DNA from 3 places in the Bacillus sp. AC266 genome. Region 3 is predicted to be linked to each of the others. Evidence: predicted binding sites of a transcription regulator. Region 3 holds the regulator's gene; each other region holds the start of a gene.

Region 1 (8,413 bases), on a different contig from region 3:
AATGAAGTTCTTCCGGAGCTTGAATATTTAGAGCAACACGAGTTTGATCGTTCTGTTCGTCTTTTAAAAGAAGCTGGTGAACTTGGTTTACTAGGCGCTGACGTACCAGAAGAGTACGGCGGAATTGGTCTTGATAAAGTAAGCTCAGCGTTAATCGCAGAGAAATTCTCGCGCGCTGGTGGTTTTGCAATCACTCACGGTGCTCACGTTGGTATCGGATCTTTACCAATCGTATTATTCGGTAACGAAGAGCAAAAGAAAAAATATTTACCACTACTTGCAACTGGTGAAAAATTAGCGGCATACGCATTAACTGAGCCAGGTTCAGGATCTGACGCATTAGGTGCAAAAACAACTGCACGTTTAAACGCAGAAGGTACGCATTACGTATTAAATGGTGAAAAACAATGGATTACAAACTCTGCATTTGCTGACGTATTTATCGTATACGCAAAAATAGATGGAGAGCACTTCTCAGCATTTATCGTAGAGAAAGACTACGCTGGTGTATCTACAAGCCCTGAAGAGAAGAAAATGGGTATTAAATGTTCTTCAACTCGTACGTTAATTTTAGAAGATGCGTTAGTACCGAAAGAAAACCTACTTGGTGAAATCGGTAAAGGCCATATTATTGCGTTCAACATTTTAAATATCGGTCGTTATAAATTAGGTGTTGGTACAGTTGGATCTGCGAAACGTGCAGTAGAAATTTCAGCACAATATGCAAATCAACGTCAACAATTCAAACAACCAATCGCTCGCTTCCCATTAATTCAAGAGAAACTTGCGAATATGGCAGCGAAAACATATGCAGCTGAAAGCTCTGTATATCGTACAGTAGGTTTATTCGAAAGCCGCATGAGCACATTATCTGAAGAAGAAGTAAAAGACGGTAAAGCAGTAGCAGCTTCTATCGCTGAATATGCAATCGAGTGCTCTTTAAATAAAGTATTCGGTTCTGAAGTGTTAGATTATACAGTAGATGAAGGTGTTCAAATTCACGGTGGTTACGGATTTATGGCAGAGTACGAGATTGAAAGAATGTACCGCGATTCTCGTATTAACCGTATTTTCGAAGGCACGAACGAAATTAACCGCCTAATCGTACCAGGTACGTTCTTACGTAAAGCGATGAAAGGTGAATTACCATTACTACAAAAAGCACAAAAATTACAAGAAGAGTTAATGATGATGATGCCAGAAGAAGTAGGCGATGAGCCATTAGCACTTCAAAAATATTTAGTAAAGAACGCGAAGAAAATCGGCTTAATGGTAGCTGGATTAGCTGCTCAAAAATACGGTAAAGCATTAGATAAAGAGCAAGAAATTCTTGTGAATATCGCTGACATCGTAAGCAATCTTTACGCAATGGAATCAGCTCTTCTTCGTACAGAAAAAGCAATTAAAACAACTGGTCTTGAAAAGAATAAACAAAAAGTGTTATACACTGAAGTATTCTGCCAAGAAGCATTCAACGAAATCGAAGCAGATGCGAAAGAAACACTTATCGCAGTTGAAAATGGCGACATGCTGCGCATGATGTTATCATCATTACGCAAATTAACTCGCCACACACCACTTAACGTAATTCCGAAGAAACGTGAAATTGCTGCGAAAATTTTAGAAGATGAGCGTTACACAGTTTAATAGCTGTAAAGAAAAGTAGTCGTATAAACGGCTACTTTTCTTTTTTTTTGTAAAAATGAAATTTTTAGTGACACAAAACTAATACCATTAGTATAATAAAACTAATGTTATTAGTTTTCGTGAAAAGGGAGATGGAAATATGAGAATGATGCATGAAAAAACGGTATATCAATTGTCATTTTTGCCAAGAGTGTTTCCTGTGAATTGTTACTTTGTGGAGGAAGAAGATGGTTTAACTTTAATTGATGCGGCTTTGCCATATAGTACAAAAGGTATTTTACAGGCGGCTGAGAAAATAGGGAAGCCAATTACTAAGATTGTATTAACACATGCGCATGATGATCACATCGGTGCATTAGACGCGTTAAAGGAAGTACTTCCTAATGTTCCAGTCTATATTTCTAAGCGGGACGCAAAGCTGTTAGAAGGAGATACGACGTTACAAAAGGATGAACCGAATATACCGATAAAAGGCGGTGTACCTAAAAAAGTAAAAACGGTACCTGATGTTTTATTGGAAGATGGCGACCGAGTTGGATCCCTTCTTGCGATTATGACACCGGGACATACGCCAGGCTCCATGTCATTTCTTGATGTACGAAATAAAGCTCTTATTGTCGGGGATGCATTCCAAACAAGAGGAGGTATGGCTGTTTCGGGACAAATGAAATTTTGGTTTCCGTTTCCTGCGATGGCAACGTGGAGCAAAGAAATATCATTACAAAGTGCAGAGAAGTTAAGTGAATATGAGCCTTCCTTGCTTGCGGCAGGACATGGGAAAATGATAAAGAATCCGGGCACTGTCATAAAACTTGCTATTAAGGAAGCTAAGCGGAATATAGAAGGTAGGAAAGAGGGATAATTTATGTCACCGAGAATCGGACTTACATTACAGAAAATTGTAGAAACAGCGGCAGAAATTGCAGATACAAATGGAATACAAGAAGTAACGTTAGCTTCATTAGCGCAAACATTAGGGGTACGTTCACCCTCGCTATATAATCATGTGAACGGTTTACAAGATGTACGGAAAAATCTCGGTATGTACGGAATAAAACAGCTGCATAACAGACTGGAAGAAGCGGCTGAGGGTAAACGTATGGATGAAGCAGTTCATGCTTTAGGAGAAGCGTATGTAGCATTCGTCCGCAAACATCCTGGACTGTATGAAGCAACCTTTTTACGAGATGAAGAAGTAAGAAAAGCAGGTGACGGAATTGTAAAGCTTTGTCTGCAGGTGTTACAACAGTACGGCTTAGAAGGAGAGAATGCACTTCATGCGACACGTGGATTCAGAAGTATTTGTCATGGGTTTGCGTCGATTGAACAGCAAGGTGGATTTGGTTTGCCGCTAGATTTAGATACAAGTTTACATGTATTATTGGAGACGTTTATTAAAGGATTACATGTAATGAGAGATTGAATAGGAAGCAAAAAAACGTGAATTTGTTACTGATCATGCTTTTTGTATAGTAGGCTGCGGTTTGCTGGAGACAAGATTACAAAAGGATGTGAAGTGAAATGTTTGCAGGACATTTTGGCTTAGCGGCAGTAGTGAAAACAAAGTCACCTAAACTACCACTTTGGGCTCTCATGTTAAGCACACAATTATTGGATGTTATTTTTTTACCGCTTTATGTTTTAGGAGTAGAGACAATTGAACCTATTAATAGTAATGGTTATGGTGAAGCGATCATTCAAGCGGATTATTCACACTCTTTAATAGGAGCACTGTTTATTGCTTTTGTTGCAGGAATGGTGGGTATGATGTTTTGGGGCAAGCGGAGTGGCTTTGTTGTTGGGGCTGTAGTTTTTAGTCATTGGATTCTTGATTTACTTGTGCACCGTGCTGATTTGCCGCTACTTCCAGGGAATTTCGGAGACTTACCTATGCTAGGTTTTGGGTTGTGGCGATTTCCGGCTATTAGTATCATATTGGAATGTATTCTTATTGCGGTGGGTGGCATATTATACTTCAGATTTACCGTTTCCAGTGCGGGCGAACAAAAGAAATTTATAGCAAGAGTAACCGGCGGATTGGTAGTTATATTATTAATTCTTTCGTTACTTATAAGTATGGCGTTTTGAGTATGAATAGCCAGAAACCTTAGAAGCGATTCTAAGGTTTTTTAGTGCATATGATTCCAAAAGAACGGTAGGCTTTTTCTCATTAAATGATATTATCTTGCAGGTTTGAAAAATGTGTATATGGCTAAGGAAAAGCAAACGAAAATAAATGCGATAGGGTCTTGATAGGGATTAGGTTCAGAGCCCTTCTGGATTTCTGTAAGGAAGTCATGTGTTTTCATGTTCATTTCTCCTTTAATTAATAAGTTTTATATGATGCGAGGGTTATGGTGGATAGATAAGAAATTTTTGGAATTCCATCTAATAATTATTCTATAGTAATCTAGTTCCAAAAACTATATAATACAAAGCTTTCATAATATGTAAAATTGCATATTATTCTTTTTGAAAATCTTGTTATATTATCTATATATTTGTATTAATAGTTTTTGTTAAGGGAATGAAAACAAATGGAGGAATAGTATGAGAAAAACAGTGTTAGACGCGTATAATGCAGAAAGAGAAGTAGATAACATAACATATAAAAATCTAGTTGTAACGATTGCAAGCATTCTAGGGTTCTCACTCTTAGGGGGATTATTCCTTGCTTTAGCCCTTGGAATTTTTGGAGAAGAGGTATTACGTGCTAATTTAGAGGGATATTATTTACTTCTATTTGATGCAGCTGTTGTTACTATTGTTTTATTTGCTTATAAACCAGTGCTTCATTTTATTAAGAACATTTGGGATGTATCTGTTTTAAAAAATGGGAAAACCTACTTGTATTTATTAATAGGTTTTATCATCATTGCATTAACTCAGTATGTAATGTTAGAGTTGTTTAGCTTTGAAAGTGCAGAGCAGCAACGAGATCAATTAGGGAGCTTAGGACTTCAAAATAGTCTACAAAGTATTATATATGTGTTAAGTGTTGCTATAATTACACCAATTAAAGAAGAAATTTTATATAGAGGTATTTTGTATCGATTTTTTGAAAAGAAATATAGTTTTCTAGTTGGTACCATTATTTCTTCCTTCATCTTTGGGATTCTTCATGGTGGTTTTCCGATTACGGCAATGATTATGGGGATTGTATTTGCTATGTTATATAAGAAAACACAATCTATTGTACCTAGCATCATTTTACATATTGTATGGAACCTACTTGTGAGTATAAGTATGATTGTTTCTTTATAAAATTGAATGAATATTTAGCATAAAAGATGAATGGCCTAGCTATTCATCTTTTATTTTGTTTATATGTGGGAAAAGTTAATGAATACAATCCAAAAAGAACCAAATACTAATGATGAATGAACAAAGAAAGGCGGGTATGTTATATGCAAAACTTAACAGAGCTTGAAGTAGAAAACTTACGTCATTTAATTGGTGGACATGCGACGATTATTAACAAATTGGACCAGTATGCACAGGCTTGTACAGATCCACAGCTAAAGCAAATGCTACAAAAGGATGCACAAGATGCACGAAATACGAAACAGCAATTAATGACTTTTCTAGGATAGGAGGAAGAGAGAAATGAATGAAAAAGATATGGTAAATGATTATTTAGCAGGGTTAAATTCAAGTTTAACAAGTTATGCAAATTATATTTCTCAGTCTGATAATGAACAGTTACATCAAACGTTAATTCAAATTCGTAATCAAGATGAGATGCGTCAACGTAATATGTATGAATACGCAAAGCAAAAAAGTTATTATAAGCCGGCAGCGCCTGCTAACCCAATGATTGTACAGCAATTAAAAAGTCAATTAAGTGCGGAATAGTGTGATGAATGAAACGAGCGAATGGATTCGCTCGTTTTTTTGTTTGGTATATGTCAATAAATACATAAAAAATATTTTTCCGGTTGTAACAAATATGACGAAAATGGAATATAACAATTCACAAAAAGGACAAAAGTTTGCTCAATATTTCACAAAGTATCCATGGTTTCTATCGTGAGAACCTCTATAATTAGGGGTGTAAAGAACGAAAGAAATAGACTACATGATCAATTAGGAGAGATTGCTATGAATAGAAACACAAGAAAAATTGCAATTATCGGTACTGGATTAGTTGGATCAAGCTGTGCGTATTCCATTGTAAACCAAGGGATTTGCGAAGAGCTATTGTTAATTGATATAAATCATGAACGTGCAGTTGGAGAAGCGATGGATTTATCGCACTGCATTAACTTTACAAATACAAGAACAAAAGTATATGCAGGAAGTTATGAAGACTGCAAAGATATGGACATTGTCATTATTACAGCAGGACCAGCGCCGAAGCCTGGACAAAGTCGTTTAGACACTTTAGGAGCAAGCGCTAAGATTATGGAGGGTGTTGTTGGCGGCGTAATGGAAAGTGGATTTGATGGCATTTTCTTACTCGCATCGAACCCAGTTGACATTATTACATATCAAGTGTGGAAGCTATCTGGATTACCTAGAAATCGTGTGATTGGTACAGGTACATCACTAGATTCTTCTCGCTTAAGAACAATTTTATCTGAAATGTTACATGTAGACCCTCGTAGTATTCATGGGTATTCATTAGGAGAACATGGTGATTCTCAAATGGTTGCTTGGTCTCACGTAACTGTTGGTGGAAAGCCGATTTTACAAATTTTAGAAGAGAAAAAAGACCAATTTGGTGAAATAGATTTAGATGAAATTGTTGAGAAGACTGCAAAAGCTGGATGGGAAATTTATAAGCGCAAAGGAACTACTTATTACGGAATCGGAAATTCTTTAGCTTATATTGCGCGCTCAATTTTCAATGATGATCACCGTGTTATCGCTGTTTCAGCTATTTTAGATGGTGAATATGGCGAATACGATATTTGTACAGGAGTACCAGCAATTATTACTAGAGACGGTGTAAGAGAAGTGGTAGAACTAAACTTATCAGAAGATGAAGAAAGTCGCTTTGCAAAATCAAACGATGTTTTACGCGATTATATGAAAACAATTGGTTACTAAATTATAGGAGAAGGTGAAACAAATGAAGGAATATATAATGTCTCGTGTGTTTAAAGCTTCTGCCGGAATCGCACAGGGTATTTTCGTATCCCTTGGAATTGGTTTACTAATCGAAAATATAGGAAGAATTGTTGATATCCCATTACTTATTACAATCGGAGTTGTTGCAAAATCACTTATGGCACCAGCAATTGGAGCCGGGATTGCCTTTATGCTCGGTGCAAACGGACTCGTAATTTTCTCAGCAATAGTAGCTGGAGCAATTGGAGCAGGTTCCATTTCAATTACTGAAGCTGGTCTCATCATTAAAACAGGTGAACCAATCGGTGCATTATTAACAGCGACTTTAGCAGTTTATATTGGTAAACGATTAAGTGGAAAAACTGCTTTAGATATGATGCTCGTTCCATTTGCAGCAATATTAGGTTCTGGTTTAGTCGGTATTTGGTTAGCTCAAAATATTAGCCCAGTTTTAAATACAGTTGGAGCATTCATTAAAGATAGTTCAGCTGGTAGCCCGTTTATCGCTTCTATCGTGATTGCTGTAGTTTGGGGATTGTTACTTATCTCTCCAGCTTCATCAGCTGCGTTAGCGATAGCGCTTAGCTTAGATGGTGTTGCAGGCGGTGCAGCACTTGCAGGATGTGTTGCTCAGTTTATCGGATTCTCTGTTATTTCAGCGAAAGAGAATAATTTAGGTGGCATATTAGCTCAGGCACTTTGTACTCCAAAAGTACAGTTGCCGAACATTACTAAAAATCCAATGATTCTCATCCCAACTGTCGTCGCCAGTGCTATAGTGGGCCCAGTATCAGCATTAATTTTCCAACTGGAAGCAGGAAAAGAAATTGCAGGTCTTGGATTAAGCTCTCTTATCGCACCAATTAATTTAATTTCCAGCCAAGGGTGGGAAGTTGTCCCAGCGATGGTAATCACTTATATCATCATTCCAGTAGCTGTTTCTTATATACTGTACATTGCTCTTAAAAAAGCAGGTCGTATTCATTCTGGTGACATGACTGTACCACAATCTTAATTTGAAAATCTCCTTAATATAGAGAAAAGCAGACTGAAGCCACAGTCTGCTTTTTACATTTTTTGATTTTGTTTTACTGGAACACGTACGGTTTCTTTTGCTAATAACAACTGAACGCCGAAGTAAAGTACGCTTGCAAGCGTCATTCCAGAAATGGCGTCTACAAATGCATGCTGCTTCGTAAATAATGTTGATAAAATAATAAGCGTACCGAAGAAAGTAAGGATGTAATATTCCAAAGTATGCTGTTCCTTGCGCTTAAAGGCAGCTAACATAATTACAAATGTCGTAAGGACATGAATGCTTGGGAAGCAGTTTACTGGATGATCAATACTATAAATATAGCGGACTAGTTCGGAAAATACATCTGTTCCAACGACGGTTGGGCGTGGTACAGTTGTCTGCCAAAAAAAATAAATCGAAAAACAAGCAAGTTTTCCAAGAATTACACTACTTAAAGTGACATAATATTGCTTTCGATCAGCAAAACAGTAATAAATAAGTGCACCGTATAAGTATGGAAACCAAAGTAAGTAAGGAATAATAAATGCTTTCACAAATGGAATCCAATCATCTACTACAGTTGTGACATCTACTGCGTGAACAGTAGATTTATTTAATACATCGTAAAGGGGACTTACGAGTACGAGTAGAAGTATATAACTTAACGGAAGAAGA
Region 2 (8,413 bases), on a different contig from region 3:
GCCCCAGCAAAAGCTGCTAGCGGCATATAATGAATGCTTACTGTTAACGCATTGTTTTTATCACTAAATATAGCTAAAAAGAGTACAACTGCAACACTTGCCCCGCCCGTAATTCCGATGATATCAGGAGAAGCAAGTGGGTTTCGAACGAGCCCTTGTAAAATACAGCCCGCTACCGCAAGCGCAATTCCTACGAGGATAGCAATTAAAATACGCGGCATACGAAATTTATTTACAACCATATTTGACATCGCATCACCATTTCCGGTAATCGCTTGCCATACGTCATAAGGAGCAATTTTCATATCCCCCATACCTGCACTCGCAAAAAATAATCCTATTAAAACAACTAGTAAACTCAATAAGACGAGACAAGCTCGTTTATACATTAAAAACGAGAGCTCGCCTTTTCCAATACGAAACGGAATATACTTCTTCATTTGCTAAGCCCTCTCTTACGTGCAATATAAATAAAGAATGGGGCCCCGATAAATGCTGTCATAACCCCTACTGGTACTTCTTGTGGCATAATGACATATCTTGCTGCTATATCAGCCAAGATTAATAGTATTGCACCTAACAATCCGCTATAGGGTACTCTCCATCTGTGATCTACCCCAACAAGAGCTCTTGCGAAATGAGGAGTAACGATGCCAATAAATCCAATTGGACCAGCAACCGCAACTGAACCACCAGACAACAGTACAATAATAAGTAACACGAATGATTTCATTAAAATCGTTCGTTGTCCGAGCCCCTTTGCAACATCTTCCCCCATCATTAATGTATTTACTTTCCCTGCCATCATAAAAGATGCAATCCAGCCTATTAATAAATACGGGAATACTGATTGTAAAATCTCTAACTTTCTTCCTTGCACAGATCCGGCAAGCCAAAATAACACTTCTTCAAATGCTTTTTCATTTAATACAAGTAACCCTTGTGTTAATGATGAAAATAAAGCGCTTATCGCTACACCTGCTAATGTTAACTTAAGAGGCGTTGTCCCTTCTTTTCCTAAAGAACTAGAGGCAAATACAAGTACTGCTGCAACTGCCGCTCCTAAAAAGGCAATCCATGTGAAAGCTGATAATGATGTCACGGAAAAAAGTACAATTGCTACAACTATAAAGAACGCAGCGCCTGAATTTAATCCAATAAAATCTGGAGAAGCAAGCGGATTCTTTGTTAAAGTTTGCATTAAACAACCTGCAATGGCTAAACTAGCACCAACACTTGCTGCAATTAACGCCCTTGGTAGACGCACATTTTGAATAATAATATGCTCATTTGAACCATTAAAATGGAAAAAAGCATCTAAAGCTAATTTCCAGCTCGTATTTGTATATCCGAAAATAATGCTTCCCCAAATACAAATAACGACTGCAATGATTCCAACAAGTAATCCAATCCATTTTGCTTGATTTGTTTTTAATAACATGCAGCGTTTCCCCTTCAATGTATAATGATACGTTGTAAGTGTATTTCAACTTAATTCTCATTGTCAACGATAATGAGAACTATTTTCAGTAATATATATTGACAATCCAAAGATAAAGGCTTAACATCATGCTTGCTATTGAAAAATATTCTCAACATATAGGGGGTACATAATGAATTTCATGCAAAAGAAATCGTTTACAGTATTTGTATTTTTACTAGCTTTTTCACTTCTTTTAAGTGCTTGTGGAAAATCAAATAACAAAGAAGAATCAACAAAAGAAGATAATAAAAAAGAAATGATTACGGTTGAGCACGCAATGGGTAAAACAGAAGTTCCTGCCAATCCAAAACGTGTAGTTATTTTAACTAATGAAGGAACTGAAGCTTTACTCGAATTAGGTGTAAAACCAGTTGGGGCTGTAAAGTCTTGGACGGGTGACCCATGGTATCCGCATATTAAGGATAAAATGAAAGATGTAAAAGTTGTTGGCGATGAAGGACAAGTTAACGTTGAAACTATCGCTTCTTTAAAACCAGACTTAATTATCGGTAACAAAATGCGCCACGAAAAAGTGTATGAGCAATTAAAAGCTATTGCACCTACTGTTTTCTCGGAAACATTACGTGGTGAATGGAAAGATAACTTCAAATTTTATGCAAAAGCTTTAAATAAGGAAAAAGAAGGTCAAAAAGTTTTAGCTGATTACGGAAAACGTATGGAAGATTTAAAAGGCAAACTTGGTGATACAGTAAATCAAGAAATTTCTATGGTACGCTTTATGCCTGGTGATGTTCGTATTTATCATGGCGATACATTCTCTGGTGTTATTTTAAAAGAACTTGGATTTAAACGTCCTGGAGATCAAAACAAAGATGATTTCGCAGAACGTAACGTATCTAAAGAGCGTATTTCGGCAATGGATGGCGATGTATTATTCTACTTCACATTCGATAAAGGCAATGAGAAAAAAGGTTCTGAACTAGAAAAAGAATATATAAACGATCCTCTCTTTAAAAACTTAAATGCAGTAAAGAACGGAAAAGCATACAAAGTTGACGACGTTATTTGGAATACAGCTGGCGGTGTAATGGCTGCTAACTTACTACTAGACGACATTGAAAAACGCTTTGTTAAATAATTTCATTGTAACCAGCTCCCTCTTTTATGGAGCTGTTTTTTTTCATTTCACTGAAGTGTCACATTATTTCATTTTGTATTTTTATTCCCGATATGTTATATTATAAAAGTAAATATAGAATATTTTCTCTATATCAGAATAAATATTCTAATCTAAATTTTCTGATTTATCACTATTTTACTTCATTTTAGAATTCAATTACTACATTTGAAAACGCTTATTATCTTGTTTTCAGGGAAAAATACAATAACGGTTGAAGAAAAATAGATTTTTTCAGAAATTTTCTTGCTATTTCCATATAATTCTATTGACTTCTAAATATTTTGTGAATTAAAATAATTACATAAATATCCGTTATACAGGATTAGGGGGAAACAAACATGGATGCAGCTTTAAAATTAGACAAAGCTGGAGAGCAACAATCACCAAAAAAACATCCACCAGGATTATATTTGTTGTTCTTTACAGAAGCATGGGAAAGATTTAGTTATTACGGAATGCGTGGCTTATTAGTTCTTTATTTAACAACGAGCTTAGTAAGTGGCGGTTTAGGATTTGATAAAGCAGTTGCAGTTCAAATTTACGGTATTTTCACAATGCTTGTATATTTCACACCGATTATTGGTGGCTGGTTAACTGACCATTTCATTACGAAACGACATGCCATTACCATCGGCGGTATCATTATGGCGATTGGTAACTTCGTACTATTTTCAATGAACACGAAAACTGGACTATTTTTAGGATTAGGATTATTAGTTATCGGTAACGGATTCTTCAAACCAAATATCTCGACTTTACTAGGTCAATTATATAGCGACAACGATTCTCGTCGTGATAGTGCCTTCACTATCTTCTACATGGGAATTAACTTAGGAGCTCTTATCGCTCCATTCATTTGTGGTTACTTCACAGATTATAGATACGGTTTCTTAACAGCTTGTATCGGTATGATTATTGGACAGATTGCCTTTAATTTCTTAGCACCTCGTTACTTAGGGTCTATCGGAACAACTGTTGTCGGTAAAAAATCTAAAGAACAAAATGCAAAACCTATTGAGAAAAAACCTTTAACAACACAAGAGAAAAAGCGTACAACTGCAATTTTAATTTTAACTTGTTTCGTTGTATTCTTCTGGGCAGGATTTGAACAAGCTGGTAGTTCTTTAACACTTTACACAGATAAGTTCGTGGATCGTACAATTGGTGGATTTACAATTCCAACACCTTGGTTCCAATCTGTAAACCCACTATTCATTATCTTACTAGCATTACCAGTTTCTGCATTATGGATTAAACTTTCAAAAACAAAAAATGGTGATTTAAAAATCCCTACAAAAATGGCTTTTGGTATGATTTTACTAGGAATCGGGTACTTAGTTTTAACTTTAGCCGTTCTAAAAACTGGTAGCGATGAAGGTAACATTACAATGAAAGCAAACTTACTATTCATTGTATTCACTTACATGTTCCACACAATCGGTGAATTATTCTTATCACCAATCGGATTATCTATGGTAAGTGCAATCGCACCTCTTAAATTAGCATCTTTATTAATGGGTGTATGGTTAGCTGGTACTGGCTTTGCAAACTTATTAGCAGGACAATTAGCTGCTTTCACTCAATCTTTAGGATATTTAGAAGTATTCGCAAGCATCGGTGTTATCGTAATCGTGCTAGGATTAGTACTTCTTATGTTCTCTAAGAAAATTGCACATATGATGGAATAGTAAATAAAAAAGACGCTTCTACAATTAGAAGCGTCTTTTCTATTACATCTCTTCTAAAGCCGTGACATCCACGTGAACGCTCTCTCCTGGGTTGGATACGTCATACACTTGAGCACTACCCTTCTGCTCATCACAGCTCTCAATCCATACGGGGACTCCCTCGTATGTAACATCAATTCTACTTGAAGAAGATAATATCTGTTTCACACGTTTTACATCCATTATATTATTCCTCCTTTGGCTTACAACACTCCTTTCTATCTTTTCATATCCCTTCAGAATATATTCCGTCAATTTAGCACTTCAACCGATAGTTTGTTTCTTTCTAACGCGCTAATATATACGCTCTCAAATCTTCCTATTATTAGATCCTTTCCAAATAAAAAAAGACGTATATTTCACACGTCTTCTTTCCATAATATTCAAAAATTAAGAAAATAATGTTTTTACTACTTCACTTACTTTATCGTTATGAATTTGATAGTACACTTCTAACCCGCGTCTCTCAAAGCGTACTACTTTATTTTGTTTTAATTTCGTTAAATGCTGCGAAACAGTTGATTGCGGAATTTCTAATACCTCTTGTAATTGTGTTACATTACATGTTCCACGCTGCATCAGTTCCATTACTAAACGTAGACGAAGTGGATGAGCTAATGCTCTTAACATCTGTACGTCTTCTTCTGAAATACGACAGTCAAATTGGTTTTGGTTCATAAAATTCCCCTCATTTTCATTTTTTATTTTCTCTTTATTTATTTATATATCTGTTCTTATATTTCCTGTTACGACATAACTTTATCAACCTATAATGCTGAGAAAATTTTCCGACTTTTATCAGCACACAGTTCAAGAAAAAATCCCACCTGATTTTGAATATTATACTATATGATACAATAAAAAAGCAAAACAAAGGGCTAGCAATACTTTGCTTACAAACGTTGTTTTATCAGGCTTTTTGTTATATTTTCACCTTACTGAAATGTACAGTAATGATATTGTAAAATATCGTCCATAATTGATAACCTATCGTAAAGTAATTTGACCATATTTAACCACTTTGTTACGATAAAAAGGAAATTTAAGTAAGGAGGATGATGTAATATTAAAAAATGGTTTATTTTTGCGTTAATTAGCATTGCGGTTGGCTGGACTATTATCAATCACTTCCTATTAGACAAAAAAGAAGATATAGCTTCAAAATCAAACATCCCCATTGGAACTGAAGTTGGCAATGCTGCACTCGATTTCCTTCTGGAAACAACCACTGGTCAAGAAGTTCGCCTTACAGACTATAAAGGAAAAAAAGTAATATTGAATTTTTGGGCAAGCTGGTGTGGTCCATGCAAAATAGAAATGCCTGATATGGAAAAGTTTTATCACGATACTAAAGATATGGGGATTGAAATTGTCGCTATAAATGCGACAGCTACTGAAAAAGACCCGAATAATGTAAAACAATTTCTTGAAGAAAACAAATATACCTTCCCCGTCCTATTAGATCAGAAAGGCCAGGCAAGTGCCGCATATCAAATCATCAGCATTCCAACATCTTTTGTCATCGATACAAACGGTGTCATTCAATATAAGCATGTAGGACCAATGACATATAAAAAAATGAAAGAATATGTAAATAATTTATAGAAGCGTAATCAAATCAATTTGATTACGCTTTTTGTCTACTTTATGAACAAAATGTTACTTTTAATACTATTATGGAATAATTATACTTTTTCACGTTGACAATAGTGTTGAAGGAGAATATACTAAGCATGTAAGTTGATTGTGAATAGTTTCACAAATAATGTGAATTTCTTCACATATAATAGATAGGAGTTGTCATTATTATGAGTACTTGGACACAAATTTATGACCCATTAAACAATATTTGGTTATCTGCACTAATCGCAGCACTCCCAATTTTTTGCTTCATTATTTGTTTAGTGGGATTCAAAATGAAAGGTTACATGGCTGGGCTTTATAGTGTGATCGTCGCTATTATTCTTGCTATATTTGTTTATAAAATGCCCGCAACTGTAGCTGTAGCATCTGCCGGATTCGGTGTTTTATCTGGATTTTATCCAATTTGTACTATCGTTATCGCAGCTATCTTCCTTTACAAATTAACTGTTAAAACAGAACAATTCAATGTCATTCGTGATAGCATTTCAAGTATTACAAATGATCAGCGTTTACAAGTATTATTAATCGCTTATTCTTTCGGTGCTTTCTTAGAAGGTGCAGCTGGTTTCGGTGTTCCAGTTGCTATTACAGCTGCATTACTTGTAGGTATGGGCTTTAATCCATTAAAAGCAGCAGGTATTTGCTTAGTAGCTAATATCGCTGGTGGTGCTATGGGTGCTATGGGTATTCCAGTTACAGTACCTGCACAATTAACTGGGCTAGATGCATTAACTGTCGGTCGTCAAGCTGTTTACATTTTGCCATTCATTAGCATTGTTTTACCGTTCTTACTTGTTTCAATGGTAGATGGATTTAAAGGCATTAAAGAAACTTGGCAAGGTATTCTTGTAAGTGGTGTTTCTTTCGCAATTACTCAGTTCCTTGTGACTTACTTCTTAGGCGCTGAACTTACTAATATTTTCGCAGCAGTCGTAAGTATGGTCGCTCTTACATTATTCTTACGTGTTTGGCAACCAAAATCTTCTGCTAAAGAAGAAAAACAAGAAGAAAAAGAATCTCATACATTCAATCAAATTTTATATGCTTGGTCCCCATTCGTATTCTTAACTGCATTTGTAACAATCTTTAATTTAAAACCAATTAAAGCTTTATTTGCTCCGGATGGTCCATTGGCAAACTTAGTATTTAACATTCAATTCCCTGGTCTTCATAATGCGGTTATGAAAACTGCACCAATTACAAAGGCTGATACACCTTTCGCAGCGATTTTCAAACTAGATGTATTCTCTTCTACAACTACTGCAATTGTATTAGCAATCATCGTTTCACTTATCGTCTACCGTGTAAACGGCAAAATGATTAAAGAATTAATGATCGAAACAATAAAAGAACTAAAAGTTCCAGTATATACAATTTGTAGCGTTATCGCTTTAGCTTACGTAGAAAACTACTCTGGTATGTCATCTACACTTGGACTTGCATTCTCTTCTACAGGAAATGCATTCCCAGTTCTTTCTCCAATCTTAGGATGGATTGGCGTATTCATTACAGGTTCAGTCGTATCAAGTGGTTCATTATTCGCACCACTTCAAGCAGTAACTGCCGATCAGTTAAACATCGTACCATCTACTCTCGTTTCATTAAACGTAGTTGGTGGTACAATCGCAAAAATGGTTTCACCACAATCTGTAGCAGTTGCTTGTGCAGCAGTTGGACTAGTTGGTCAAGAATCTGCTCTATTTAAAATAGTAATGAAATATAGTTTAATCTTCTTAGCTATTATTAGCTTACTTCAACTTAACTCTGTATTTAATATCTTCTAAAAAAAAGCACCGATCCAAATGGATCGGTGCTTTTTACATTACATTTTTTTAGTCTTTAATAAAGAAGCACCAGCAATTTCAGGATGGGTCATTTCGTATGGATCCAAAATAATATCAAGCTCTTCTGCTGTAAGTACACCATGTTCTAAACATAGCTCCCTAACAGATTTTCCTGTCGCAATTGCTTCACGTGCAATGCGAGAAGCTGCTTCATAACCAATATGAGGATTCACTGCTGTAATAACTCCAACACTTTTTTCAACATATTGCTTAAGCAACTCTTCATTCGCTGTAATTCCCTTTATACAGTATTCACGGAATACACGGAAACCGTTATTCATAATACTGATGGATTGAATTAAATTAAATACTAATACCGGCTCCATTACATTTAACTCTAATTGTCCAGCTTCTGACGCTAAGCAAATTGTATGGTCATTTCCAATTACTTGGAAAGCAACTTGGTTAATTACTTCCGCCATAACTGGATTTACTTTACCCGGCATAATAGATGAACCTGGTTGACGAGCTGGTAATTGAATTTCCGCCAACCCAACACGTGGACCAGACGCCATAATACGAAGGTCATTTGCAATTTTAGACATATTCATCATACATACTTTTAGTGCTGCAG
Region 3 (8,413 bases):
ACGTCCTAAAGATTCAACTGTAGCAGATTTTAAGTCACGTCCTAATTCTTCAGTGATTACTTCGCCACCAGTTAAGATTGCGATATCTTCTAGCATTGCTTTACGACGGTCACCAAATCCAGGAGCTTTAACAGCAACTACATTGAATGTACCACGAAGTTTGTTCACTACTAATGTAGCTAACGCTTCGCCTTCTACATCTTCAGCAATGATAAGAAGTGGTTTACCTTGTTGTACCACTTGCTCTAATACTGGTAAGATTTCTTGGATGTTAGAAATCTTTTTGTCAGTAATTAAAATGTATGGGTTATCAAGAACTGCTTCCATTTTGTCAGAATCAGTAATCATGTAAGGAGATGCATATCCACGATCAAATTGCATACCTTCTACTACGTCTAATTCTGTTGTGAATCCTTTAGATTCTTCTAAAGTAATAACGCCGTCGTTACCAACGCGCTCCATTGCTTCAGCGATTAATTGACCTACTTCTTCGTCAGCCGAAGAAATAGCAGCTACTTGTGCGATAGAAGATTTACCTTCGATTGGTTTAGAAATCGCTTTTAATTCTTCAATTGCAGCAGTAACAGCTTTTTCGATACCTTTACGAAGACCCATTGGGTTTGCACCAGCTGTTACGTTTTTAAGACCTTCACGAATCATAGCTTGCGCTAATACAGTTGCAGTTGTCGTTCCGTCACCAGCTACATCGTTTGTTTTGCTAGCAACTTCTGCTACTAATTTCGCACCCATGTTTTCGAATGCATCTTCTAATTCGATTTCTTTTGCGATTGTTACACCGTCATTTGTAATAAGTGGTGAACCAAATTTTTTCTCAAGTACAACGTTACGACCTTTTGGTCCAAGCGTTACTTTTACTGCGTTTGCAAGAGTGTCGACACCGCGAAGCATCGAACGACGTGCTTCTTCACTAAATTTAATATCTTTTGCCATAATAATTGACCCCCTTGGATTTTTAAAATGTATATAATTAACCGATAATTGCTAAAATGTCACTTTCACGTAAAATCAAGTAGTCTGTACCTTCGTATTTCACTTCAGTACCTGCATATTTTGAGAAGATGATAAGATCACCTGCTGCTACCTCTAAAGCAACACGCTCACCATTTTCAAGCACTCGGCCTGTACCTACTGCAATAACTTTACCCTCTTGTGGTTTTTCTTTTGCAGTTTCTGGTAATACAATACCACTTGCTGTTTTTTCTTCTGCTTGAACAAGTTCAATTACAACGCGATCACCTAATGGCTTTAGCATGAACAATAACCTCCTCATTTTGTTATGTAAATTTTATTTATTAGCACTCAAGTCACACGAGTGCTAACACACTTCTAATAATAAATAATCTCAATTTCTTTTGCAAGTAAAAAAATCATAATTTTTTCGCAAATTACTTTATGCACTTTCCTATATATCATTACTTCTTCTACTGCCTTTACTATATGAATCGTTGTTCCCACTTCTTGTATGTTACAATATGAAAGACACCCTAAGTTGTTTTCGCTAAACGTACAACTTTTTCCTGTCTCCTATTTTATTTTCAAATACTTATTTACAAAAAAAATATAATTCAAATGAAAGTTTATATCGTAGGTAGCATATTTACATGTTATCCTACCTTATCTCATACACTAGAGTTAGAAAGGATGGTTAAACCATTTGAAGAAACAATATTGGTGGATTATCGTTACATACATTTTAATGCAGTTATCTGGAATTGTTGGCTTACCACTACTCCTAAAAACAGGGCTCTATGATAATAGAGGATTTACCATGGAGGAAAAAGGTCAAATCATAACGGGACATTGGGCAATCATTAGCTTCTTTGTTGCATTATGTATCGTGCTTTGGTTACTTAGAATAGATATTCGTGACAGGCATTTAGATAAAATGCGTGTTACGATCCCAGCTACAGTTGGTTGGATTATAATCGGTATTCTCTTAGCTTTCTCTTCCCAAATAATTGCCGGTATGATCGAAATGCGTCTACTAGGAATTAAACAAGGTTCGGAAAATACAATGAAGCTGATGGAAATTGCAAGAACGACACCTTGGTTCCTCATTGTTGTATCTATAATCGGACCTATCTTAGAGGAAATCGTATTTAGAAAAATTTTATTTGGCACACTTTATAAGAGATTTAATTTCTTTGTTGCTGCTATCATTAGTTCACTTGTATTCGCGGCGATTCATTTTGATTTTACTCACTTATTGGTATACACTTCTATGGGGCTCGTATTCGCCTTTTTATATGTACAAACGAAACGCATTATCGTTCCTATAGCAGCCCATGTGGCAATGAATACATTAGTCGCTATTGGACAAATTTTTATGAGCAATGAGCAAATTCAAGAAATGATTAAAGAAGCTGAAAAAATGCAAGGCTTTATCGGAGGATTTTTAGTATGAGAAACTCACCATTGTTCATGGCTGCATTGTACTTTCTTCTTGGATGTATCTTTACACGCTTCGCCATTACGAACGTAACAGATACAATCTGGAATATGTGGACAATACTATTTGCAGTTATGGCAACAATTGATTTTAATTTGGCACTTCGCCTTATCTTAGTTAAATTCACAAAGAAAAAACAATAATAAAACGCAGAGGTCATCTCCTCTGCGTTTTATTGTGGATAATTCTTCAAAAAATAAACAAGAGTTTGTAACTCTACAGCTAAATCAATGTGATGAATCCTTATATTCTCTGACACATTTAAGCGTGCTGGTGTGAAATTTAAAATACCATGCACGTTCGTTTCTGCCAATCTATCTGCCACAGATTGCGCTACTGTAGCGGGTACCGTTAATATTGCCACTTGTATATCAGTTGATAAACGTTCTTCTAGTTCATCCAAATGATATACAGGAATGCCTCCGATTTCTGTCCCAACTTTCTCTTCACTAACATCAAACGCCATTTCAATTTTTGTATTATTGTTTTTCGTGAAATTATAATGTAAGAAAGCGGTCCCTAAATTACCTACTCCAATAAGTGCCACGCGTGTTATATCATCTTGGTCGAGTGTTTCACGGAAAAATGATAATAAATAATTTACGTTATATCCATATCCTTTTTTCCCTAACGCTCCAAAATATGAAAAATCTCTTCGAATAGTTGCGGAATCAACCTTTACCGCTTCACTCAATTCGGCTGATGAAACACGTTGCTTACCAGAAAGAGATAAGTTTTGGATAAATCGATAGTATAGAGGCAATCGTTTGGCAGTGGCCTGTGGAATTTTTTGCTGATCCATATAACCTCTCCTCTCTTCCTATCTTTATTCTTATACTTGAATCAAATACAGAAGTTTAGTACTCATGAATTTCCTTGTATAATAAAGAGAAGAAGTATTCTCTCTTTATTTTAAACTATACACTATTTTTAGTATGATTGAGAAATATAAACATGGCAAAGTTAAGAAATTATTTGAGGTGAAAACATTGATATTATTACAAGTGAATGGGCTTTCGAAATTATACGGTGCAGAAACGATTCTTGCAAACATAAAATTGGAAGTACAAACAAAAGATCGTATCGCATTAGTCGGACGAAATGGAGCTGGAAAATCTACATTATTAAAAATAATAGCTGGCGAGTTATCTCATGATGGTGGTGAAATTATAAAACCGAAAGATGTCTCAATGGGGTATTTAGCTCAAAATACCGGATTAGAAACGTCTTTAACAATTTGGGATGAAATGTTAACCGTCTTTACACACTTGCAGCAGATGGAGACAAAACTTCGAAGGCTAGAGCAAGAGATGGGAAAAGAAGAAAACTTTTCAAATGCGGCTATATATGAGAAATTATTAGCTGATTATGACCAATTACAATTAGATTATAAAGATCAAGGCGGCTATCAGTACGAAGCGGATATACGCTCAATTTTAAGCGGTCTTGGCTTCCCAGTTGAAACGCATCAGACGAAAATTTCCACATTAAGTGGTGGACAAAAGACTCGATTAGCTCTCGGGAAATTATTATTAACTAGACCAGACTTACTTATTTTAGACGAACCTACAAACCATTTGGATATTGAGACACTAACATGGCTTGAACAATATTTACAAGGCTATCCTGGCGCGATTTTAATCGTTTCCCATGACCGTTATTTCTTAGATAAACTTGTTACACAAGTATACGAAATTTCTAATAAGGAAAGCCGACGATTTGTTGGTAACTACAGTAAATATTTAGACTCAAAATCAGCTCTATACGAGCAAGAAATGAAGCGTTATGAAAAACAACAAGATGAAATTTCTAAACTGGAAGACTTTGTACAAAAAAATATAGCTCGTGCATCTACGACAAAACGCGCTCAAAGTCGCCGTAAACAATTAGACAGAATGGAAGTATTAACTAGACCATTAGGCGATTCTAAATCAGCTTCCTTCCACTTCGATATTGAAAAACAAAGTGGAAATGATGTTTTACAAGTGAAAGATGCAACTATTGGCTATTATCAGGAACCGATTATTGAACATGTAAATATGCGCTTAACTCGCGGTGACAGTGTTGCCTTAGTTGGGCCAAACGGAATTGGAAAATCTACATTATTAAAATCCATTGTGAATAAGTTACAGCTATTACATGGAAACGTTGCTTTCGGCTCAAGTGTATCTGTTGGTTATTATGATCAAGAACAAGCCAACTTAACATCTTCGAAGCGAGTTTTAAATGAATTATGGGATGAATATCCCCTGCAACCTGAAAAAGAAATTCGCACTATACTAGGCAACTTTTTATTCACAGGGGATGATGTACTCAAACCAGTATCTTCTCTTAGTGGTGGACAAAAGGCTCGACTAGCTCTTGCAAAACTTATGATGCAAAAATCCAATTTATTAATTCTCGATGAGCCAACAAACCATCTTGATTTAAATAGTAAAGAGATTTTGGAGAATGCTTTAATTGATTACCCAGGTACTCTTCTATTCGTCTCTCATGACCGCTATTTTATTAATCGCGTAACGACAACCGTTGTTGAGTTATCAACAGAAGGTGCACAAGAATATTTAGGTGATTACGATTATTACGTTGAAAAGAAAAATGAAATGATTGAACGTGCGGAACTAGAGCAAGAAGATGAAGTACCTGTTCAAAAAATGGTAGCACAAGAAAAATTAAATTATCTCGAAGAAAAAGAACGTAAACAGCTAGAGCGTCAACGTACTCGAAAAATTGAAGAACTGGAACAAAATATCGTAGGCTTAGAAGAAGAAATTGCTACGTTAGAAGATCAGCTTTGCTTACCAGAAATATATGCAGATTATGAAAAGGCTAGTGAAATTACAACTAAAAAGCAAACACTGCAAGAACAGCTTGAAGCTTGTATGGCAGAATGGGAAGAACTGCATATATAAGAGAATTTAAAAGAGGAGGATGTCTCATAAGTCGGGCTTTTTGACGAGATGACCTCCTTTTTATTTTCTTTTTTGGAATCAATACCATAGTAAATAAAATTATATAACCGATTCGACAAGGATTGACAATAGTAGCACCTTATATAATAAGTGGAGGATGTTTCAAAATTTTTTTTTGGCATCTCCTTGTTTTTTATTTCCCAAAAAAGAATTTCTTCAAAGGTCAGACTTCCTCTATGTTATCCACAAGGTTATGCACATATCCACCTTTATAATATAAACTTCCAAATAACTTTTCCACATTATCCACAACTAGATAAAAAGTTATACACATTTTATGTACACAAAAAAACCCATATTATCAACAGATAATACGGGTTTTATCCACAGGCTGTGGTTAATTTTGTGTATAACTATGCTTCAATATCTAATCCTGGATTTGCATTTAAAGCTAATGTAGCGCGTTTTCCTTGTTCGTATGCAATTGTACCTGCAGCTGCAATCATCGCTGCATTATCTGTGCATAAAGATAGAGGAGGAATAATTAGCTCTATATTTTCTTTTTGTGCAAATTCTGCTGCTAAACGTGCACGAAGCCCTTTATTAGCAGCTACTCCACCAGCAAGAAGCACTTGTTTTACATTATAAGCATCTGCTGCACGAGACGCTTTCGTTACAAGTACATCTATTACACTTTCTTGGAAACTTGCTGCTAAATCTTCTGGTGCAATTTCTATACCGCGCTGTTTTGCGTTATGCACAGTGTTGATAACTGCTGATTTCAATCCACTAAAGCTGAAATCATACGAATCAGGTTCTAGCCACGCACGAGGCAAATCAATTGTTGGTTTTCCTTCATGCGCAAGGCGATCAATATGAGGACCACCTGGATAAGGCATTGATAATGTACGAGCTACTTTATCGTAAGCTTCTCCTGCCGCATCATCTCGCGTTTCACCAATCACTTCAAATGAACCATGTTCTTTCATATAAACAAGCTCCGTATGTCCACCGGATACAACAAGCGATAGTAACGGGAATTGTACTTCTTTTACTAAACGATTCGCATAAATATGACCAGCAATATGATGAACACCAACTAGAGGGATATCATGAGCAAAAGCCACAGCTTTCGCTGCATTTACACCTATTAAAAGTGCTCCGACTAAACCTGGGCCTTCTGTTACAGCAATTGCATCAATATCCTCAAAAGTGATATTCGCTTCTTTTAAAGCTTCTTCTAACACAACTGTGATTTCTTCTACATGATGACGGGATGCAATCTCTGGTACTACTCCGCCAAAACGCTTATGACTTTCAATTTGCGATGCAACGACATTCGCAATGATTTCCGTTCCATTTTTAACAACTGCTACAGCTGTTTCATCACAGCTTGTTTCAATACCAAGTATAATTATATTTTTTTCCATTATATATTCACCCACATTACAAGACCATCTTCCTGATTGTCTGCATAGTATCGTTTACGAATCCCACCATTTTGAAATCCGTATTTTCTGTATAACTGCTTTGCTACTTCATTTGACATGCGTACTTCAAGTGTCATTGTTTTTACTCCTAACCCTTTCGCTTCGGAAATGACTTCTTTCAATAAGGCATCCCCTAGCTTTTGACCTCTGTATTCCGGCAGGATAGCTATATTTGTTACATGTGATTCATCAATAATTATCCACAATCCACAATATCCAATTACGAGACCATCTTTTTCTAGCACGACATAATGTGCATGTTCATTCACCTCTAATTCACGGTGAAAGGCATCTGCAGTCCAAGGGGTTGAAAAAGATGCTTCTTCAATAGCTACAATTTGAGCAATATCATCGAGTGCCATCTTTCTAAATATCATATCCATCTTCTGTAGGCCCCTATTGTTTTTGACTTTCTAACCATTTTGTTTCAGCTTCAGCTAAACGAAGATAGCTAGGAACAAACGTATGCACGTCTTGTTCTTCTTTTTGTAATCCTAAACATGCTAATTCACTTGGTCTCGGGTTATTCTTAGTGAACGGAGCAAATACAGCTTGATCACCTAAATATTCTACAATTGTTTCTTTATGCAATTTAACATCGTTACCAATAAATAAAACAGGCTGTTCTTTATCTTTTAACATTTGCAACCAGTCAACAATAAGAATAATTCGGTCTTCTTCTATTGAAGTTATACGCTCTCCTTCATATGTATATAACCCCGTGTAAATTTGACCACGTCGGCCATCAAATAAAGGACAAATTAGTCCATTAAAATTAGTACCATTTGCAGCCACCACTTCCAAACTTGATACACCTACAATTGGTATTTGAAGTGACCAAGCTAATGTTTTTGCCGCTGTCACACCTATACGAACACCTGTATATGATCCCGGTCCAGCTGCTACAACAATTTTAGTCAATTCTTTCGGTTTTACACCACATTCTTTTAACAGTTTCTCTACAGCTGGCATAAGACGTACAGAATGGTTTTTTGTTAAATTTGTAATGATTTCCCCAATCACGTTCCCTTCCTCAATAAGGGATACACCCATTACGTAATTTGAAGTATCAATTGCTAGTACTTTCATCTTGTAATAGCTCCTCACATAATCTAATATAGCGATCTCCAATTGGCTCAAGTACAATTTTTCTTGTATCATCTCCAGCATGGAATAAACTAATTTGCAACTTCTCATTCGGTAAATATGCTTCTATTAAATGAGCCCATTCTACTACTGTGATCCCTTCACCATAGAAATACTCATCAAATCCTAAATCTTCTTCACTTTCCGCTAAACGATACACATCCATATGATATAGCGGTAATCTTCCTTTATATTCTTTAATAATATTGAAGGTAGGACTATTTACGACTCTTTTCACTCCAAGACCTTTTGCTAGTCCTTTCGTAAAAGTCGTTTTGCCAGCTCCAAGATCACCTTCTAAAATAATTACATCTTTTTCTTTTACAAGTCTCCCTAATTTTTCTGATAATCGCTGGGTTTCTTCGGAAGATTTTGTTGTTATTTCATATTTACTC

What was found. The regulator Rex, encoded in region 3, represses fermentation and respiration genes when NADH is low (regulators of the CRP and FNR family bind a similar motif). The targets are predictions, from matches to a motif close to TTGTGAAATATTTCACAA.
Region 1: AC0IXC_RS17530 (L-lactate dehydrogenase) is a predicted target of Rex. The motif match lies at 5,640-5,657, and genes of this name have one in related genera.
Region 2: AC0IXC_RS24600 (lactate permease LctP family transporter) is a predicted target of Rex. The motif match lies at 6,096-6,113, and genes of this name have one in related genera.

The regions. Positions count from the first base shown of each region.
Region 1 is NZ_CEEDEC010000004.1:87,449-95,861, reverse strand. It holds gene AC0IXC_RS17565 (acyl-CoA dehydrogenase family protein) at 1-1,647, shown strand, start outside; gene AC0IXC_RS17560 (MBL fold metallo-hydrolase) at 1,787-2,509, shown strand; gene AC0IXC_RS17555 (TetR/AcrR family transcriptional regulator) at 2,513-3,070, shown strand; gene AC0IXC_RS17550 (permease) at 3,169-3,735, shown strand; gene AC0IXC_RS17545 (CPBP family intramembrane glutamic endopeptidase) at 4,198-4,911, shown strand; gene AC0IXC_RS17540 (hypothetical protein) at 5,055-5,240, shown strand; gene AC0IXC_RS17535 (spore coat protein) at 5,254-5,502, shown strand; gene AC0IXC_RS17530 (L-lactate dehydrogenase) at 5,749-6,699, shown strand; gene AC0IXC_RS17525 (PTS sugar transporter subunit IIC) at 6,722-7,735, shown strand; gene AC0IXC_RS17520 (phosphatase PAP2 family protein) at 7,789-8,413, opposite strand, start outside.
Region 2 is NZ_CEEDEC010000007.1:121,119-129,531, forward strand. It holds gene AC0IXC_RS24565 (FecCD family ABC transporter permease) at 1-440, opposite strand, end outside; gene AC0IXC_RS24570 (FecCD family ABC transporter permease) at 437-1,441, opposite strand; gene AC0IXC_RS24575 (ABC transporter substrate-binding protein) at 1,614-2,582, shown strand; gene AC0IXC_RS24580 (peptide MFS transporter) at 2,963-4,312, shown strand; gene AC0IXC_RS24585 (acid-soluble spore protein H) at 4,355-4,534, opposite strand; gene AC0IXC_RS24590 (ArsR/SmtB family transcription factor) at 4,742-5,029, opposite strand; gene AC0IXC_RS24595 (TlpA disulfide reductase family protein) at 5,528-5,956, shown strand; gene AC0IXC_RS24600 (lactate permease LctP family transporter) at 6,160-7,779, shown strand; gene aspA (aspartate ammonia-lyase) at 7,818-8,413, opposite strand, start outside.
Region 3 is NZ_CEEDEC010000015.1:249-8,661, reverse strand. It holds gene groL (chaperonin GroEL) at 1-951, opposite strand, end outside; gene groES (co-chaperone GroES) at 989-1,273, opposite strand; gene AC0IXC_RS28695 (CPBP family intramembrane glutamic endopeptidase) at 1,676-2,425, shown strand; gene AC0IXC_RS28690 (YdiK family protein) at 2,422-2,613, shown strand; gene AC0IXC_RS28685 (redox-sensing transcriptional repressor Rex) at 2,643-3,272, opposite strand; gene AC0IXC_RS28680 (ABC-F family ATP-binding cassette domain-containing protein) at 3,460-5,382, shown strand; gene tsaD (tRNA (adenosine(37)-N6)-threonylcarbamoyltransferase complex transferase subunit TsaD) at 5,796-6,812, opposite strand; gene rimI (ribosomal protein S18-alanine N-acetyltransferase) at 6,812-7,255, opposite strand; gene tsaB (tRNA (adenosine(37)-N6)-threonylcarbamoyltransferase complex dimerization subunit type 1 TsaB) at 7,269-7,961, opposite strand; gene tsaE (tRNA (adenosine(37)-N6)-threonylcarbamoyltransferase complex ATPase subunit type 1 TsaE) at 7,942-8,413, opposite strand, start outside.